DNA from 2 places in the Actinacidiphila reveromycinica genome. Region 1 is predicted to be linked to the other one. Evidence: riboswitches for the same ligand, from Rfam matches in the RefSeq annotation. Region 1 holds a riboswitch; the other holds the start of a gene.
What was found. Region 1 has a riboswitch for S-adenosylmethionine ahead of thrC (threonine synthase). Riboswitches for the same ligand answer to the same signal wherever they lie in the genome.

Region 1 (7,458 bases):
GCCCGCCTCGCGGGACAGCACCAGGGCCACTCCCTGGTCGGAGACGACCGGGACCTCCTTGGCCACCAGGTTCATGCCGTCGCGGATCGGGTTGACCAGGGCCACGTCGGCGAGGCGGTACGCCGCCAGCGAGCGGGCGAAGTCGTCGTCGACCTTGAGGATCACCGGCGTCCACCCGGCGGTGCCGAACTCGTCGTTGACCTCGGCGGCCACCCGGGAGACCTCCGCGGTGTACTCCCGGTAGCTCGCCAGGTCCTGCCGCGAGGGGTAGGCGAACGCCACGTGGACGACGCGCTCGCGCCACCCGGGGTGCTCGGTGAGCAGCCGCCGGTAGGCGTACAGGCCGCGCACGATGTTCTTCGACAGCTCGGTGCGGTCCACCCGGACGATCAGCCGGCGGCCCGGGCCGGCCTCGGCCCGCAGCGCCGCCATCCGCTCGACGACGTCCGGCCGCTGCGCGCGCTCGCGCAGGAACTCCGCGTCGGCCCCCAGGCCGTGCACGCCCAGCCGGGTGGTCCGGCCCCGGTGGGTGACCGACCCGCCGTCGGCGGACACCTCGGCGCCGAGCACGTCGGCGCAGCACGCGGCGAACGCGGCGGCCCAGCGGTGGGTGAGGAAGGCGGCCCGGTCGGCGCCGAGGACGCCTTCGAGCAGGCGCGCGGCCACGTCGTCGGGCAGCAGGCGGAAGTAGTCCGGCGGGGCCCACGGGGTGTGCGAGAAGTGGCCGATCCGCAGGTCGGGGCGGCGCTCGCGCAGCAGCGCGGGCACCAGCGCCAGGTGGTAGTCCTGCACCAGGACGGCGGCGCCCTCGGCGGCCTCCTGGGCGAGCGCGTCGGCGAACGCCTCGTTGTACGCCTCGTAGGCGGCCCAGTGGTCGCGGAACTCCTCGTCGAAGACCGGCTCGAAGGGGGTCTGGTAGAGGAGGTGGTGCACGAACCACAGCACCGAGTTCGCGATGTCGTTGTACGCCGCGTGGAAGACCTCCGGGGGGACGGCGATCATCCGCACCCCGGGCTCGGCGACCCCGCGCCGCACCGCCTCCCGGTCGCCGTCCGACAGCGCCGCGCACACCCACACGGCGCCCGCGTCGGGGCCGATCGCGCTCAGCCCGGAGACGACGCCGCCCCCGCCCCTGCGGCTGCCGAGGGTGCCGTCCTCCGCCACGGTGTACGACACCGGGCCGCGGTTCGACGCGACCAGAATCCGGGCACCCTGCGAAGATCCCTCCATGCCGCCAGCTTTGCCGGTTCCCGCGCAGCTCAAACGTCCCTCCGGTGTGCGCTTCGTCCCCCTCCGGCCCGGCCGCCCTACGCCGCCTTGCGGGCCAGGTACTCCGGGAGCGCGGCCATGGGGGGCCGTTCCTCCGTGTCGACCGGGTGGGTGCGGGGCACGAAGGCCGTGCCGGCCCGCCCGAACTGGGTGAGCTGCGGACGGACCAGGTGCCCGCGGGCGAGCCGGACCTGTGCGGTGCGGTAGATCGCCGCGGCCATCCGGCCGAGCGCCTGGCCGTCCTGGTGCCGGTGGTGCCGCACCCCGACGTCCACCTGCCCGAGGCCGTCCAGGCCCACCAGGTCCAGCGCGTCGACGAGCATGCCCAGCTCCACGCCGTACCCCACCGGGAAGGGCAGCCGCTCCAGCAGGGAGCGGCGGGCGGCGTACTCCCCGCCGAGCGGCTGGACGAACCCCGCCAGCCGCGGCCAGTGCAGGTTGAGCAGCGGACGGGCGACGAGTTCGGTGACGCGGCCGCCGCCCGCGGGCACCACGGCGCCGCCGGTCTCCAGCGGGCGGTCGTACATCGCCTTGACCAGGTGCACCGCGGGATCGGTGAGCAGCGGGCCGACGATCCCCGAGACGAACCGGGTGTCGAACTCGCGCAGGTCCGCGTCGACGAAGCAGACGATCTCGCCGCCGGTCACCAGCAGTGAGCGCCACAGCACCTCGCCCTTGCCGGGCAGGGCGGGCAGCCGCGGCAGGATCGCGTCCCGTTCGACCACGCGGGCTCCCGCGGCCGCGGCGACCTCGGCGGTGCGGTCGGTGGAGCCGGAGTCGACCACGACCACCTCGTCCACCAGCGGCACGGCCGCCGACATCAGGTCGCGGCGGATCGCGGCCACGATCGCGCCGACCGTCGCCTCCTCGTCGAGGGCCGGCAGCACCACGCTGACCGTGCCCTGGGCGCCGGCCGCGCGCTTGGCGTCCAGCAGCCGGCCGAGCGGCCGCTGTGCGGCCGACCACGACCGGGTGCGCAGCCAGTGCTCCACCTCGTCGAGCACGTGAGTCCTCTCCCTCGCGACGCCCCGGAACCGGGCGTGTGATCCATCTCGCGGTGCGGACGACTATCTCAATTGCCGCCCCTGTCGGTTACAGTCTTGAACAACGCGTGACGCCACCGCATGCCGGGGGCGCGACGCGCACAAACGCGACGGGTCCGGTCCGTACCGGCCCTGGTCGCCATACCGCTCATCCAGAGGGGCAGAGGGAACGGCCCGTAGAAGCCCCGGCAACCCTCCCGCCGACCGCGAGGTCACGCACGGTGGGGAAGGTGCCAATTCCGTCTCGTGACGCGCCCGCGTGCGAGGAAGATGAGGAGAAAGGGCCTCGCCTGTCATGGCTGCGCAAACCGTCGCAAGCACCACCGACTCCACCCCCGGCACCCAGGGTGCCCAGGACGCCGGAGCCCCCGCACCGTTCGGGCCGGCCGCCGCGCTGTCCTGCCGGGAGTGCGGCGCCCGCTACCCGCTGAGCCCGGTCTTCGCGTGTCTGGAGTGTTTCGGGCCGCTCGAAGTGGCCTACGACCTGCCGACCGGCGACCCCGAGGCGCTGCGCGCGCGCATCGAGGCCGGGCCGACGAACATCTGGCGGTACGCCCCGCTGCTGCCGGTGCCCGCCGACGTCACCACCAAGCCGAACCTGAACCCCGGCTGGACCAAGCTCGTCAAGGCCGACAACCTCGCCCGTGAACTGGGCATCACCGGCGGCCTGCACGTCAAGGACGACTCCGGCAACCCCACCCACTCCTTCAAGGACCGGGTGGTCGCGATCGCGCTGGAGGCCGCCCGCACCTTCGGCCTCACCACGCTGTCCTGCTCCTCCACCGGCAACCTGGCCGGCGCCGTGGGCGCCGCGGCCGCCCGCGCGGGCTTCCGCTCCTGCGTGTTCATCCCGCACGACCTGGAGGCCGGCAAGGTCGTGATGGCCGCGGTCTACGGCGGCGAGCTGGTCGGCATCGAGGGCAGCTACGACGACGTGAACCGCTTCTGCTCGGAGCTGATCGGCGACCCGATCGGCGAGGGCTGGGGCTTCGTGAACGTCAACCTGCGCCCGTACTACGGCGAGGGCTCCAAGACGCTCGCCTACGAGATCGCCGAGCAGCTCGGCTGGCGGCTGCCGGACAACCTGGTCATCCCGATCGCGTCCGGCTCCCAGCTCACCAAGATCGACAAGGGCCTCAAGGAGCTGATCGCGCTCGGCCTGGTCGAGGAGAAGCCGTACCGGATCTACGGTGCCCAGGCCGAGGGGTGCTCCCCGGTGTCGGCGGCCTTCAAGGCCGGGCACGACGTGGTGCGGCCGGTGAAGCCGGACACCATCGCCAAGTCGCTGGCGATCGGCAACCCGGCGGACGGCCCGTACGTGCTGGACATCGCCCGGCGCACCGGCGGGGCCGTCGAGGACGTGGACGACGAGCAGATCGTGGACGCGATCAAGCTGCTCGCGCGGACCGAGGGCATCTTCGCGGAGACCGCGGGCGGCGTGACCGTCGGCGTGCTGAAGAAGCTGATCGAGTCGGGGCAGCTCGACCCGGCCGCCGAGACCGTCGTGCTCAACACCGGCGACGGACTGAAGACCCTGGACGCGGTGGCGCCCACCACCGGACCGACCGCGACCATCCGCCCGACCCTTGCCGCATTCCGAGAGGCTGGCCTCGCATGAGTGCTTCCGTACGTATCCCCACCATTCTGCGCACCTACACCGGCGGCCAGGCAGAAGTGCCCGCCGAGGGTTCCACCCTCGCCGAGGTGATCAACTCCCTTGAGCGCGATCACCAGGGAATTTCGGCACGCGTACTGGACGACGCAGGAAAGCTGCGGCGTTTCGTGAACGTGTATGTCAACGATGACGACGTGAGGTTTTCCCAGGGTCTGGAGACGGCCGTGCCGGATGGCGCGAGTGTCTCGATCATTCCCGCTGTCGCCGGCGGCTGAACCTCCGGCCGTCCCTCGGATCGACGCACCCGTCGTCGGCCGAACCGAGCGCCGCCCGGCGGGAGTTGGGCGGCGGGCGCGGGTTCGGGCGGTTTGTGCCCCGTTCACCCCTGTGGGTGGACGGGGCATCCGCGTCACAGGGCGGTAGTTGAAGAGTTGTACAGTTGCCGGTGGCAATCTCGCGGCGCGGACACCCGGTGCAAGCGACCTCAGCGATTTATCGCCAAATTCACGAACGAATTCTGCCCTTCGTCCGGTATGTCCGGCCCGGCTTGCCCCGGCTTATCGTTTTTTCTCGGGCTATTTCCGATGGGTCGCGCCCAGAATTCTCGTCCGATTGACCTGTTGCAGACGGCATCCGTGCAGATACATTCAGCCGCGGTCGACGCGTTCCGGCGCACGCCCCCCAGGGGCCCCACCTGTCGACGGTAAGGGGTCAACGGGCGGGTGAGGTCTGACCCGGGCCCGTGAAGTGCGGGGCCGCGATAGGGCCAGCAATAGGGGAGTTAGGAATGGCTCAGGGCACCGTCAAGTGGTTCAACGCGGAGAAGGGCTACGGCTTCATCGCGGTCGACGGTGGTGCGGATGTCTTCGTCCACTACAGCGCGATCCAGATGGACGGGTACCGCACCCTCGAAGAAGGCCAGCGGGTCGAGTTCGAGATCTCGCAGGGTCAGAAGGGGCCGCAGGCGGACATGGTCCGTCTCGCCGGCTGACTTCACGGCGCGTTCGACCATCGACGCGACCTTTCACACGGAGGAGCCGCACCCCGCCCGGGGTGCGGCTCCCTCCTTTTCCGGCGCCCCGCCGGGGCGCCCCCGACCTGCGGGGCAACCCTGTTCACGACCGGACCCCCGGAGCGAACCGCTTGCACTCGCAGGGGGTGAGTGCTAATCATTGGCGTTAGCACTCTCCGCGTGAGAGTGACAGCAGGGCCGGGTCGGTGAGGGCCGTGCGGACGTCGGGAAGGAACCGGCGGCCGGCGGGCCGTCCGTCGCGGGCACCACACGGTCCCGAGCGCAAACAACCCAGTCCGCGGAGGACACTTCACCATGGCCAAGATCATCGCGTTCGACGAGGAGGCACGGCGCGGCCTTGAGCGCGGGATGAACCAGCTCGCCGACGCCGTCAAGGTCACCCTGGGCCCCAAGGGCCGGAACGTGGTCCTCGAGAAGAAGTGGGGCGCTCCCACGATCACCAACGATGGTGTGTCCATCGCCAAGGAGATCGAACTCGAGGACCCGTACGAGAAGATCGGCGCCGAGCTGGTCAAGGAAGTCGCGAAGAAGACCGACGACGTCGCCGGTGACGGCACGACGACCGCGACCGTCCTGGCCCAGGCCCTGGTCAAGGAGGGCCTGCGCAACGTCGCCGCCGGCGCCAACCCGATGGCCCTCAAGCGCGGGATCGAGAAGGCCGTCGAGGCCGTCTCCGCCGCGCTGCTGGAGCAGGCGAAGGACGTGGAGACCAAGGAGCAGATCGCCTCCACCGCCTCCATCTCCGCCGCCGACACCCAGATCGGCGAGCTGATCGCCGAGGCCATGGACAAGGTCGGCAAGGAAGGCGTCATCACCGTCGAGGAGTCGCAGACCTTCGGGCTCGAACTCGAGCTCACCGAGGGCATGCGCTTCGACAAGGGCTTCATCTCCGCCTACTTCGCCACCGACCTGGAGCGGATGGAGGCGTCGCTGGACGACCCCTACATCCTGATCGTCAACTCCAAGGTCTCCGCGGTGAAGGACCTGCTTCCGCTGCTGGAGAAGGTCATGCAGTCGGGCAAGCCGCTGCTGATCATCGCCGAGGACGTCGAGGGCGAGGCCCTGTCGACCCTGGTGGTCAACAAGATCCGCGGCACCTTCAAGTCCGTCGCCGTCAAGGCCCCGGGCTTCGGTGACCGCCGCAAGGCCATGCTCGGCGACATCGCCATCCTCACCGGTGGCACCGTCATCTCCGAGGAGGTCGGCCTCAAGCTGGAGAACGCCGGTCTCGACCTGCTCGGCCGCGCCCGCAAGGTCGTCATCACCAAGGACGAGACCACCATCGTCGACGGTGCCGGCGACACCGAGCAGGTCGGCGGCCGGGTCAACCAGATCCGTGCCGAGATCGAGAACAGCGACTCGGACTACGACCGCGAGAAGCTCCAGGAGCGCCTGGCGAAGCTGGCCGGCGGCGTGGCCGTCATCAAGGCCGGTGCCGCCACCGAGGTCGAGCTCAAGGAGCGCAAGCACCGCATCGAGGACGCGGTGCGCAACGCCAAGGCCGCCGTCGAGGAGGGCATCGTCGCCGGTGGCGGCGTGGCCCTGCTCCAGGCGACCGCCGTCTTCGAGAAGCTGGAGCTGGAGGGCGACGAGGCGACCGGTGCGGCCGCCGTCAAGATCGCCCTGGAGGCCCCGCTGAAGCAGATCGCGGTCAACGCCGGCCTTGAGGGCGGTGTCGTGGTGGAGAAGGTGCGCAGCCTCACCCCCGGCCACGGCCTCAACGCGGCGAGCGGCGAGTACGTCGACCTGGTCGCCGAGGGCATCATCGACCCGGCCAAGGTGACGCGCTCCGCGCTGCAGAACGCGGCCTCCATCGCCGCGCTCTTCCTCACCACCGAGGCGGTCATCGCCGACAAGCCCGAGAAGGCGGCCCCCGCCGCTCCGGGTGGCATGCCCGGCGGTGACATGGACTTCTGATCCACGGGGATCAGCGTCCGACGCGCCGAGGCGGCGCCCCCTCCCTTCGCGGGGAGGGGGCGCCGCCTTCGTCGTACGGCCGGCGGCCGGGCGGCCGGTCCGCGGCCGGCCGCGGGGGTCAGCCCGGGAGCACGGCCTCGACCGCGGCGCGCAGTTCGGGGTCCTGCGGGGTGATGCCCGGGCGGAAGCGCGCGACGACCCGGCCGGTCGGGTCGACCAGGAACTTCTCGAAGTTCCACTGCACGTCGCCCGCCGCGCCCTCGGAGTCCGCCTGGCCGGTCAGTGTGCCGTAGACCGGGTGCCGGTCGGGGCCGTTGACCTCGATCTTGCCGGCCATGGGGAAGGTCACCCCGTAGGTGGTGGAGCAGAACTGCGAGATCTCCTCGTTGGTGCCCGGCTCCTGGCCGCCGAACTGGTTGCAGGGGAAGCCGACGACGGTGAAGCCGCGCCCCGACAACTCCTTGTGCAACTCCTCCAGCGCGGTGTACTGCGGGGTCAGCCCGCACTCGCTCGCGACGTTCACCACGAGGGCGGCCTTGCCGCCGGTGAGCCGCCCGAAGGTGGTCGCCTCACCCGTCAAC
Region 2 (7,458 bases), 1.5 Mb from region 1:
ACGTCCGTGCCGGGACGGTCCACCAGTTCGACCTGGTCCACCGCGTTGCACCACCGGCACCGCACGGACTCCACGGTCTCGCTGAGCACCTCGGTCTCCTCGGTGCGCGGCTCGCCGCCCAGGTCGAGGTGCACGTACTCCACCACGCGGGTCGAGCGGGTGACGTCGAACCTGGTCAGGTTGCCGCACAGGGTGCAGCGCCAGCGGGTGGTCGCGGTCGGCAGGGGAACCGTCATCGGCTCCGCACCTCTTCTCGTGTCGGTGCGTGTACTGGGCGGACTACGGCTCACCCCTACCCATCCGGCGGGCGGTATGTGCCCCGGTCACCCTACGGCCTCGGAGGTCCACCGCGCTGCGGCGAGGCGTTCCGCGCCGGTTGGTCCGCTTCCGTCATGATCGGTGCATGGTCATCCCGGTGTACGACAAGAACCCGGTCCGCCGCCGTCCGGTGGTGACCTACACGCTGATCGCCCTGTGCACCGTGGTGTTCCTGCTCGGCCCGGTCTCCGGCTTCGTGCGGCCCGACGGCAGCGGGCACGCGCTCCAGTGCGCGCAGGCGGTCTACTTCGACCGGTGGGGTGTCATCCCCAGCGAGCTGTTCCACGGCCGGATGCCGGTCGGCGCGCTGGACCTGCCGGCCGGCTGCCGCGGCCCGGGCGCGTTCCCGAAGGTGCCGTTCCTGTCCGTGCTGACCTCGATGTTCGTGCACGGCGGCTGGCTGCACCTGATCGGCAACATGCTCTTCCTCTACGTCTTCGGCGACAACGTGGAGAACCGGATGGGCCGGGCGCGCTTCGCGCTCTTCTACCTCGCGGCGGGCTACCTGGCCACGTACGGCTTCGCACTCGCCAACGCCGACGACACGCAGAGCCTGGTCGGCGCGTCCGGGGCGATCTCCGGTGCCCTCGGCGCCTACCTCTACCTCTATCCCAGGGCCCGGGTCACCAGCCTCTTCCCGTTCCTGTTCTTCGTGCCGCTGCGCTTCCCCGCCTGGGTCGTGCTCGGCTTCTGGTTCGTGCTCCAGTGGCTGGCCGCGCAGACCGCGCAGGGCGGCCCGGGCGTCGCCTACCTCGCCCACGTCGTCGGCTTCGCCTTCGGCTTCCTGTGCGCGTGGGCCTGCTACCGGCCACGGCGTAAGGTGAGCGTCGTCATCGCACCCACCCGAGGAGACGTCCAGCCGTGATCACCGCGATCGTGCTCATCAAGACCTCCGTGGACCAGATCCCCGAGATCGCCGAGTCGATCGCCGCGCTGGACCACGTCAGCGAGGTGTACTCCGTGACCGGCACCTACGACCTGGTCGCGCTGGTGCGGGTGGCCCGCCACGACGACCTCGCGGACATCATCCCCGGGAAGATCTCCAAGATCCCGGGGGTCGAGGTGACCGACACCCACGTGGCGTTCCGGACCTACTCCCAGCACGACCTGGAGGCCGCGTTCTCCATCGGGCTGGACTCCTGAGGAACCCCGTGCCGCGCCGGGTGCCTGCCGGGTGAGGCTCCCGGCCCCGTGCCCCCGTACGGCACCGCACCTCAGCGGACCGGCACGCAACGCCCCTCTTCCGTGCGGTAGCGCCAGGCGGCGCCGTCCCGGACCAGGGTGCGCACCGCCCCGAGGAACCGCTCGACGTGCTCCTGCGGCGTGCCCGCCCCGAAGCTGACCCGCACGGCGTTCAGGGACCGCTCGCCGGGCGCGGCGTCCGGCGCGCCGCACTCCCCCGGCTCGTCCGGCTCGGTGTCCAGCAGGGTCCGCACCAGCGGGTGCGCGCAGAACAGCCCGTCCCGCACGCCGATGCCGTACTCCGCGGAGAGCGCGGCGGCGAAGTGCGAGGAGTTCCAGCCGCGGACCACGAAGGACAGCACCCCGACCCGGGCGGAGCCGGCGCCGAACAGCGAGAGCACCCGCACCTCGGGGATCTCGGCGAGCCCGTCCCGCAGCCGGGCGAGCAGTTCACGCTCACGAGTGACAAGGGAGTCGAAGCCCGCCTCGGTGAGCGCCTTGCAGGCGGACGCGATGGCGTACGCGCCGATCACGTTCGGCGAGCCGGCCTCGTGCCGCGCGGTGCCGGAGTGCCACTCCACGGACAGCGCGTCACCGGAGCGCGCGACCTTGCGGGTGGCGCCGCCGCCGGCGAGGTACGGCTCGGCCTCCCGCAGCCAGTCGGCCCGGCCGGCCAGCACCCCGGCGCCGAAGGGCGCGTAGAGCTTGTGCCCGGACAGCGCCACCCAGTCCACGTCCAGCGCGGTGATGTCCACCGGGTGGTGCGGGGCGAGCTGGGCGGCGTCGAGCACGATCCGCGCGCCGTGCCGGTGCGCGGCCGCGGCCAGCTCGCGCACCGGCCAGATCTCGCCGGTGACGTTGGAGGCGCCCGTCACGCAGACCAGCTTGGGGCCCTTCGGGGCGCCGTGCAGGGCCACGTCCAGCGAGGCGACGGCCTGCTCGGGGGTGCGCGGGGCGGGCAGGTACTCGACCTGGGCGCGGTCGGCCCGCTGCCAGGGCAGCAGGGCCGCGTGGTGCTCGGTGTCGAAGACGTAGACGCGGGTGCCGGCCGGGAGGGCGGACGCCAGCAGGTTCAGCGAGTCGGTGGTGGAGCGGGTGAAGATCAGCTCGTCGTCCGGGCGGCAGCCCAGGAACTCCGCGACCGTCTCACGGCTCTGCTCGAACAGGTCGGTGGAAAGCTGCGACAGGTAGCCGGCACCGCGGTGCACGCTGCCGTAGTAGGGCGCGTAGGCGGCGACGTCGTCCCACACCCGCTGGAGGGCGGGGGCGCTGGCGGCGTAGTCCAGGGCGGCGTACCCCACTTCCCCGCCGGTGACGAGCGGCACCCGCACGTCCCGGCCGAGCACGGGCAGCGGGGCGCGGCTACAGGCGGCGCACTCCGCGTCGGCGGTGTCGGCGGAAGTGGAAGCGGCAGCGACGGTGGTGGCGGTGGCGCGGGGGGCGGTGGCGCGGGGGGCGGCGGCGCTGGTGCCCGTGGTGCTGGTGGTGACGGTCAAGGCGAACTCCCGGCGGAAGGCAGGCGAAAGCACCACGAAGCGGCGGCCTGGAGCGGCCGCGCGGACGGCGCGGTGCACGGTGATCGGGCGGAATTGCTGGTTGCAGAGACCGGGGCCGACAGGCCCTAACGCATTCGCTTGCTCATGAAAGAACTCCCCAGTCCGGCTTGCTGTGAGCCTCGCTGCGTCACAGCCTGGTCATCACCCGGGGCACCCCGCCTCGGACGGAGGGTTGCCGGACAGCGAGCCGGGGCCTTTGCGCTGTCACTCGTGACCTGGAACAAGATTGTGCCATACCGCGACGCGGGCGCAAGATGCCGTCCGCACCATGGACGGCGCCGTACGCCCGCGTCGGTCCGTGCCGCTACCCGCGGGTGGCCGCCACCCAGCGCTCCAGCACCGCCGCCGCCGCACCCGAGTCGATCGACTCCGCCGCCCGCACCAGCCCCTCGGCGATCCGCTCCTCCAGCGTCCGGCCGTCCGCCGGCGCCAGCGCGGTCAGCGCCGCCGCGGAGTTGAGCAGCACCGCGTCCCGCACCGGCCCGCGCTCGCCGGCGAGCAGCCGCCGGGCCACCTCCGCGTTGTAGGCGGCCTCGCCGCCGCGCAGCGCCTCCACCGGCACCAGCTCCAGGCCCACGTCCCGCGGGTCGAAGCCGGTGTGCTCGACCTTGCCGTCCCGGACCACCCACACCTGCGAGGTCGCCGTGGTGGTCAGCTCGTCCAGGCCGTCGTCACCGCGGAAGACCAGCGCGGACGAGCCTCGTTCGGCGAGCACCCCGGCGAGGATCGGCGCCATCCGCAGGTCCGCGACACCGGTGGCCTGGGCCCGCACCCGGGCCGGGTTGGTCAGCGGGCCGAGGAAGTTGAACGGCGTCGCCACCCCCAACTCGGCCCGGGCGGTGGCCACGTGGCGCAGCGCGGGGTGGAACCTGACGGCGAAGCAGAAGGTGATGCCCACCTCCAGCGCGACCTGCGCGACCCGCTGCGGCGGCAGGTCGAGGTCGACGCCGAGCGCCGCCAGCACGTCGGAGGCGCCGCTCTTCGACGACGCCGACCTGCTGCCGTGCTTGACCACCCGCGTGCCGGTGCCGGCCACCACGATCGCCGACATCGTGGAGATGTTCACCGAGTTCGACCGGTCGCCGCCGGTGCCGACCACGTCCACGGCCGGGCCCGGCACCTCGATCGTCGTCGCGTGCGCGTACATCGCCTCGACCAGCCCGGCGATCTCCGCGACCGTCTCGCCCTTGCTGCGCAGCGCCACCGCGAAGCCGGCGATCTGCGCGTCGGTGGCCTCGCCGCTCATGATCGAGTCCATCGCCCACGCGGTCTCCTCGGAGCTGAGGTCGTCGCGGCGGATCAGGGCGCCCAGTACGTCCGGCCAGGCGCGCGCGGCCCCGGGTTCGCCTCCGGCGGGGTGCACAACGCTCATGGCTTCACGCTCCTGGGATCACGTCGATGCGTCTGCCCGCACCCTACCGGTGGGGGTGTCCGGGAAACGGTCCGGGCCGGACCGGGCACCCGTGGCGGGGTGCCCGGTCCGGCCCGGGTGCGCTGCTTCGCCAGGACGGCCGCCTAGTGGTGGCCGTGCCCGCTGGTGATCTCCTCGTACTCCTCCGCCGTCGGCTTCGGGATCTGGCTGTGCTCGCCGTAGAACCCCTGCGACAGCTTCGCCTGGACCTTCGCGATCGGGCTGGCCTTGCGGGCGACCCCGTTCTCGTCGGTCTCCGGGCCGAGGTCGATCGGCCGCGGCTGCTGGTGGGCGGTGAGGACGTGCAACTGCTGCTGCGACAGCGGCTCGTGCACCTCGATGAACTCGCCGTGCGGCAGCCGCTTGATGATGCCGCTCTCCCGCCCGTGCAGCACCTTGTCGCGGTCCCGCCGCTGGAGTCCCAGGCAGATCCGCTTGGTGATCCAGAACGTGATCACCGGCGCGACGAAGAAGCCGACCCGCACGAACCAGGTGATCGCGTTGATCGACAGGTGGAAGTGCGTGGCCCACAGGTCGTTGCCGCCGCCGATGAGCAGCACGAAGTACTCGGTCAGCCAGGCGACGCCGAGCCCGGTGCGCACCGGGCGGTTGCGCGGCCGGTCGAGCAGGTGGTGCTCGTTCTTGTCACCGGTGATCCAGGACTCGATGAACGGGTAGACCGCGATCGAGACCATCACCAGCGGGAAGATCAGCAGCGGGATGAAGACGCCGAGCACCAGGGTGTGGCCCCAGGCCCTGATCTCCCAGCCGGGCATCACACGGATCAGGCCCTCGGAGAAGCCCATGTACCAGTCGGGCTGGGCTCCGGTGGACACCTGGTCGGGCCGGTAGGGGCCCATCGTCCAGATCGGGTTGATGGTGGCGATCGCCGCGATCGCGGCGATGACACCGAAGACCAGGAAGAAGAAGCCGCCGGCCTTGGCCATGTAGATCGGCATCAGCGGCGCGCCGACGACGTTCTTCTCGGTCTTGCCCGCACCCGGGAACTGGGTGTGCTTGTGGAAGAAAACCAGGATCAGGTGCGCGACCAGCAGGCCGGCCATCAGGCCCGGCAGCAGCAGGATGTGCACCGAGTAGAACCGGCCCACGAAGTCGTGCCCGGGGAACTCCCCGCCGAACAGGAACATCGACAGGTACGTGCCGACGATCGGCACGGACAGGACCGCGCCCTCCATGAACCGCACACCGGTGCCGGACAGCAGGTCGTCCGGGAGCGAGTAGCCGGTGAAGCCGGTGAACATGCCCAGGAAGAGCAGGGTCCAGCCGAACAGCCAGTTCAGCTCGCGCGGCTTGCGGAACGCGCCGGTGAAGAAGACGCGCATCATGTGCACGATCATCGCGGCGATGAAGATCAGCGCCGCCCAGTGGTGGATCTGCCGGACCAGCAGGCCGCCGCGCACCTCGAAGCTGATGTGCATCGTCGAGGCGTACGCCTCGGACATCTGCACACCGTCCAGCGGCGCGTACGGGCCGTGGTAGACGACCTCGTTCATGCTCGGGTGGAAGAACAGCGTCAGATACACACCCGTGAGGATGAGGATCACGAAGCTGTAGAGGCAGACCTCGCCGAGCATGAAGGACCAGTGGTCCGGGAAGATCTTGCGCAGGTTGGACTTGGCGAGCTTGTAGAGCCCGAGCCGGCCGTCGGTCCACTCCGCGACCCGTTCACCGGGGTTCGTGGGGCGGCCACGCCGGGTCGGGGCGTCGTCGGTCGTGGTGCTCATGAGCGCTCCCAGAATGCCGGGCCGACGGGCTCCTCGAAGTCGCCGAGGGCGATGAGGTTGCCCTCACTGTTGACGCTGATCCGAAGCTGCGGCAGCGGGTGGCCGGCGGGGCCGAAGAGCACCCGCGCCCCGTCGGAGAGGTCGAACGTCGACTGGTGGCACGGGCAGAGCACGTGGTGCGTCTGCTGCTCGTACAGGCTGATCGGGCAGCCGACGTGGGTGCAGATCTTGGAGAACGCGACGATGCCCTGGTGGCTCCAGTCGAGCTCGCGCTTGTCCTTGATGTCGTCCGGCTTGAGCCGGATGATCATCAGGGCCGCCTTGGCGAGCTGCTCCTGGAAGTCGTCCTGGCTCTCCTCCAGCCCGTCGGGCTGGGCGAAGGTCAGGGAGCCGACGAGGACGTCCTCGGGGCGCAGCGGCTGGTTGGTGTTGGTGTTGATCAGCTGCTTGCCCTTGGCCCACATGGTGTGGTCGAGCTTCTTCTCCGGCAGCGGCCCGAGGTCGCGCAGGATGACGAGGCCGGCCAGCGGCACCATGGTGAGCGCGCCCATCATGGTGTTGCGGATCAGCTTGCGGCGGCCGAAGCCGCTCTCCTTGGCGCCGGTGATCCACTGCTGCCGGACGTTCTCCCGCAGCTCGTCGTCGGCGTCGATCCGGTGCCGGTCGTCGGCGACCTCCTCGTCCGCCATCAGCGTGCGGGCCCAGTGCACGGCGCCCGCGCCGATGCTGAACAGCGCCACGGCCAGCGTCAGGCCGAGCGAGAAGTTCAGCGCGCTGACGTGGCCGAACGGGAAGATGTAGACGATCTTGTCGACCGGGAAGATCACGAAGCAGGCGATGAAGGCGATCGTGCCCAGCATCGACAGCGTGAACAGGCCCGCCACCACCCGCTCGGAGTGCCGGGCCGCCTTCTCGTCGATGTCCTGGCGCCGGTGCTCGTGTGGCGGCAGTCCGGGGTCGGCGAACGGGTCGGTCCGGGCGATGGTGTCGCCGTGGTGACCGTCCTGCGCGCTCGGCAGGTTCTCAGGCACGTCGGTGTGCGATCCCGTCTCGTCGCTCATGATTTCTTGGCCTTAGTCGTCCGGGCTGCGAGCCAGACCGCGATGCCGAGCAGCGTGCCGAGACCGAAGACCCAGGCGAACAGGCCCTCGGAGACCGGGCCGATGGAGCCGAGCGTGAAGCCGCCGGGGTTGGGGCTATCCGCGCTGTCCACGGCCTTCAGGTAGGCGATGATGTTCGCCTTCGC

Region 2: another riboswitch for S-adenosylmethionine. It lies ahead of RVR_RS08115 (aminotransferase class V-fold PLP-dependent enzyme); the one in region 1 lies ahead of thrC (threonine synthase).

The regions. Positions count from the first base shown of each region.
Region 1 is NZ_AP018365.1:3,442,894-3,450,351, reverse strand. It holds gene RVR_RS14185 (alpha,alpha-trehalose-phosphate synthase (UDP-forming)) at 1-1,230, opposite strand, end outside; gene RVR_RS14180 (glucosyl-3-phosphoglycerate synthase) at 1,308-2,273, opposite strand; SAM riboswitch class I at 2,458-2,589, shown strand; gene thrC (threonine synthase) at 2,608-3,930, shown strand; gene RVR_RS14170 (ubiquitin-like small modifier protein 1) at 3,927-4,202, shown strand; gene RVR_RS14165 (cold-shock protein) at 4,715-4,918, shown strand; gene groL (chaperonin GroEL) at 5,255-6,877, shown strand; gene RVR_RS14155 (glutathione peroxidase) at 6,996-7,458, opposite strand, start outside.
Region 2 is NZ_AP018365.1:1,939,413-1,946,870, forward strand. It holds gene RVR_RS08100 (hypothetical protein) at 1-236, opposite strand, end outside; gene RVR_RS08105 (rhomboid family intramembrane serine protease) at 404-1,183, shown strand; gene RVR_RS08110 (Lrp/AsnC family transcriptional regulator) at 1,180-1,461, shown strand; gene RVR_RS08115 (aminotransferase class V-fold PLP-dependent enzyme) at 1,533-2,852, opposite strand; SAM riboswitch class IV at 3,155-3,272, opposite strand; gene trpD (anthranilate phosphoribosyltransferase) at 3,361-4,428, opposite strand; gene qcrB (cytochrome bc1 complex cytochrome b subunit) at 4,572-6,212, opposite strand; gene qcrA (cytochrome bc1 complex Rieske iron-sulfur subunit) at 6,209-7,273, opposite strand; gene qcrC (cytochrome bc1 complex diheme cytochrome c subunit) at 7,270-7,458, opposite strand, start outside.